One region of the Kitasatospora sp. NBC_01300 genome, then DNA from elsewhere that is predicted to be linked to it. Evidence: riboswitches for the same ligand, from Rfam matches in the RefSeq annotation. Region 1 holds a riboswitch; the other holds the start of a gene.
What was found. Region 1 has a riboswitch for cobalamin ahead of OG556_RS24780 (cobalamin biosynthesis protein). Riboswitches for the same ligand answer to the same signal wherever they lie in the genome.
Positions count from the first base shown of each region.

Region 1 (2,193 bases):
GACGAAGGAGTTCAGCGACATGTTCTGTGCCTTGAACGGCGCGACCCGCACCCCCTGCCGGGCCAGCCAGCGGCAGATGCCCGCGGTCACCACGCTCTTGCCCGCGTCCGAGGTCGTCCCGGCGACCAGCAGTGCGTTGCTCATGCCCTTCCCCTCCACCGTGTCGTCAGCAAGCGCAGCGCGACGTGCCCCGCGACCGTCGTACCCAGGGCCAGCGCGCCCACCCGCCGGGAGAGCACGCAGGCCCGCTCGATGTCGTCCACCGTCACCGGCCGCAACTCCGCGCCGAGCACCGGCCGGTGCTCCACCCGCTCCCCGTACTGGAGGGTTCCGCCCAGCCGGACGCCCACCGCGCCCGCGAAGGCCGCCTCCGCCTGGCCCGCGTTCGGGCTCGGGTGCGCCGAACCGTCCCGCCGCCAGACCCGCCAGGCCGTTTTCGGCTGCGGCGCGGCGGCCACCGTGAGCAGTGCCGTCAGTCGGGCGCCCGGCCAGCCCGCCACGTCGTCCAGCCGGGCCGAGGCCCAGCCGAACCGGGCGTACCGCGGCGAGCGGTGGCCGACCATCGCGTCCAGCGTGTTCACCGCGCGGAACGCCAGCAGCCCCGGGGTGCCCGCCAGGGTGCCCCAGACCAGCGCGTTCACCACGGCGTCCGCCGTGTTCTCGGCCACCGACTCGACCACCGCGCGGGCGATCTGAGGCCCGTCCAGCGCGCTCGGGTCCCGCCCGCACAGGTGCGGCAGCCGCTCCCGCGCGGCCGTCAGGTCGCCGGTGGCCAGCGACCGGCCGATGGTGCGCGCCTCCCGGGTCAGCGAGGTGCCGCCCAGCACCGTCCAGGTCGCGGCGGCCGCCAGTGCGGCCCGGCCCAGCGGACGCCGGCCCACCGTACGGTCCAGGGCCACCGCGCCGGCCGCGACCGCGCCCACGCACAGTGCCGTGTACCCGGCGCCGGCCACCCGGTCGTCCTGCCACACCCGCCGCTCCAGCCGGGTCGCCGCACTGCCGAAGACGGCCACCGGGTGGCCGCGCCGGGGGTCGGCGAAGCGGGCGTCCGCGGCGAAGCCCGCGACGGCGCCGAGCGCGAACGCGGCGGCGCGGGTCAGCGGGCGCACGGCGGGTTCGGCGGAAGGCCGCGTGGGGTCCGGCGGGGCGGGGCAGCCTGCATCGCGTGCGTGTCCTCACTCAGGGTCCGCGCCCTGGATCGACGTACCGGGGGCGAGAGTCTCCTGGCTTCCGGGTCGGACGCACCCCCGGGCCTTCCAGCGGCTTCTGACGGCCCGCCGTGGCGATGTTCCGAGCGTGCTCCCCGGTGACAGTGGCGGGACCGCGCCGGACTCGCACCGGCTTCCTCTGCATGCCTCCGTTTGGCCCCAGGATCCCATCACGCGGCCGAACCGGGAGTCAACCGAGGTCACGGAGGGGTTGGTCACACCTCGGAGCCCCGTCGCCACCTCCGATCCGCCCACCCCGCCAGAGGACCGCCCGCCTGTCGCCCGCCCCGCCCGGCGCCCCGCCGTGCCCCGGACGGCCCAGCCCGGTGGCCGCCCGCGCGGCCCCCCGGTGAACTGGTGCCCGAACACCGTCCGAACACCGCCCGGACACCGTCCGGTCCAAGACCAGCAGAGCGGGGAGCGATATGCGTTGGGGAACCGCGGCCGTCGTGGCGGCCGCCGTCGTCGGCGCCGGGGCCGCCGTCCTGGTGATCGGCCGTCGGGCCTCCGAACGGCTGGTCCACCCGGCGAGCGCCGCCCGGGAGTCCGGCCCCGTCCTGGTGCGGAGCCTGGCCGCGGGCCGGATCACCTTCAACCGCCGCCCCGAGAGCCTGCGCCCCGGCCGCTGGGCCGTGGAATGGGACGACCACGGCCACGCCGTCGTCGAGGACGTCCTGCACAGCGACGAGCACGGCGTCACCCGCCGCCTCGTCCGCGCCGACCGGGGCACCCTCACCCCCGGCACCGAGGTCCGCTTCACCCCCCGCGTCCACCTCGGCGACCCCACCGAGGCGCTCGGCCTCCCCTTCACCGACACCGCCGCCGACGGCGAACTCGGCGCCCTCCCCGCCTGGCGCCTCGCCGGCAAACGCGGCACCTGGGTGATCCTCGTCCACGGCCCCGGCGCCGACCGGCAGCAGACCCTCCCGGTCCTCCCCGTCCTCGACCGCCTCGCCCTGCCGGCCCTCGTCGTCACCTACCGGGG
Region 1 covers NZ_CP108408.1:5,578,532-5,580,724, forward strand. The annotation lists gene OG556_RS24775 (cobyric acid synthase) at 1-144, opposite strand, end outside; gene OG556_RS24780 (cobalamin biosynthesis protein) at 141-1,109, opposite strand; cobalamin riboswitch at 1,217-1,349, opposite strand; gene OG556_RS24785 (alpha/beta hydrolase family protein) at 1,634-2,193, shown strand, end outside.

Region 2 (2,193 bases), on a different replicon from region 1:
GCCACCAGGGCGTCGGCGGTCTCCTCCCCCACCGGGACGGCCACCGAGATCGCCATGCAGCGCTCGCCGGCCGAGCCGTAGCCGGCGCCGATCAGGGCGTCCGCGGCCTGGTCGAGGTCGGCGTCCGGCATCACGACCAGGTGGTTCTTGGCGCCGCCGAAGCACTGCGCCCGCTTCCCGTGCGCGGCGGCGGTGGCGTAGACGTACTGGGCGATCGGCGTGGAGCCGACGAACCCGACCGCCTGCACCCGCGGGTCCTCCAGCAGGGTGTCCACGGCCTCCTTGCCGCCGTTGACGACGTTCAGCACGCCCGGCGGCAGCCCGGCCTCCAGGAACAGTTCGGCCAGGCGCAGCGGCACCGAGGGGTCGCGCTCCGAGGGCTTGAGGACGAAGGCGTTGCCGCAGGCCAGGGCGGGTGCGGCCTTCCAGAGCGGGATCATCGCCGGGAAGTTGAACGGCGTGATGCCGGCGACCACGCCGAGCGGCTGGCGCATCGAGTACACGTCGATGCCGGTGCCCGCGTTGTCGCTGAACTCGCCCTTCAGCAGGTGCGGGATGCCGGCGGCGAACTCCACGACCTCCAGGCCGCGTTGGATGTCGCCGTGGGCATCGGCCACGGTCTTGCCGTGCTCGGCGGACAGCAGCCGGGCCAGCTCGTCCTTCTCCTGCTCGACGAGTCGGAGGAAGCGCAGCAGGACGCGGGCCCGCCGCTGCGGGTTCCACGCGGCCCACGCGGGCTGGGCCTGCGCGGCGTCGGCGATCACCGCCTCGACCTCGGCCCGGCTCGCCAGCGGCACCCGGGCCTGCACCCGGCCGGTGTTGGGGTCGTACACGTCGCCGAAGCGACCGGAGGTGCCGGCGGTGGGCTTGCCGGCGACGAAGTGGGTCAGTTCTCGGACCATCGGGTTCCTTCTCTCGACAGGGTGGGGAGAGGAGGAGGATCGGAGGCCGCCGCCCGTCGGCGGGCACACGGTGGTGCGCCCCTCGGCACGGGCGTACGGCGGCAGCACGGAACATCAGGGCGTGGACGCCCCGGCGGCCGTGGGCACGGGACGACCAGGAGCAGCAGTGGAGCGGGAGCAGCCCGGAGTCATGCGTGTCGTCTCCATCCTCGTGGAAAACACGGAACACCCGCGGCCGGTATCCTGACTCCCGGATCACCGCACGCCCCCAGGCCTTCCCGGCTGGCTGCCAGTGGCCTTCGTCTGCGAGGACGAACTCCCCGGTCACAGTGGCGGGACCGTGCCGGACTCACACCGGCTTCCCTGACACCGCGGACCTGCCCTCGACCATATAGTTGGACGTCCTAGTAAGTCCAGAGGCCCGCACGCGCGTTGCGCCATCGGGTTCCCGCCTCACCGAGCACCACGCGACCGGGCGGTGCCCGCGATCAGGCACCCGGCAGCGCGGCGCCACGAGCCCGTAAAGTTAGCTGAGGCACACCTAAGCAACACAGGTCGAGCCCATCTTCGCCATACCGGCGCGGGCGGGCCTCGGCCGCCGACCGCCGTCGGCACCGGGGGTGTGCCTGCCGGGAGTGTCGGGACAGGGAGAACGATGTGAGGGACGGTCGGGACGCCAGGCGTCCGCACGGGGAGCTGGTCGCGGACGTGCTGGCGGTGCTGTGGGCGGCCGGCGAGCCGCTGACCGCCCAGCAGGTCAAGGAGGCGCTGGACCACGGGCTGGCCCGCACCACCGTGGCGACGATCCTCACCCGCCTGCACGAGAAGGGCACCCTGGTCCGCAGCCGCCCCGCGCGGTCCTTCGCCTACGCCCCGGTGGAGGACGCCGCCGGACTGGCGGCCGGGCGCATGCGCCGGGAGTTGGAGAAGGAACCCCAGCGGGACCTCGTGCTGAAGCGGTTCGTCTCCTCCCTGTCCGAGGACGACGAGGACGTCCTGCGCAGCCTGCTCCTCGAAGCCCAGACCGAGGCCGGGGCCGCGACCGCGACCGCAGCGGACTCCGGCAGGCCCGAGCGCGAGGACGACGCATGGGCCTGATCCTGGCGGTCGTCGCCCTGGCCCTGCTGCTCCCCTGGGCCGCGGCGCCCGCCGCACGCCGCCTGGCCCTGCTGCTCCCTCCGCGCGAGGCCTCGCTCGCGCTCACGGGCGCGGCCGTCCTGCTGGCGGGCGGCACCGTCGCGGCACTCGTCGGACTGTTCCACGTCCCGTTCCTGGCGGGCCTGGAGCACCT
Region 2 covers NZ_CP108409.1:722,639-724,831, forward strand. The annotation lists gene OG556_RS36820 (CoA-acylating methylmalonate-semialdehyde dehydrogenase) at 1-902, opposite strand, end outside; cobalamin riboswitch at 1,118-1,309, opposite strand; gene OG556_RS36825 (BlaI/MecI/CopY family transcriptional regulator) at 1,560-2,000, shown strand; gene OG556_RS36830 (M48 family metalloprotease) at 1,991-2,193, shown strand, end outside.
Region 2: another riboswitch for cobalamin. It lies ahead of OG556_RS36820 (CoA-acylating methylmalonate-semialdehyde dehydrogenase); the one in region 1 lies ahead of OG556_RS24780 (cobalamin biosynthesis protein).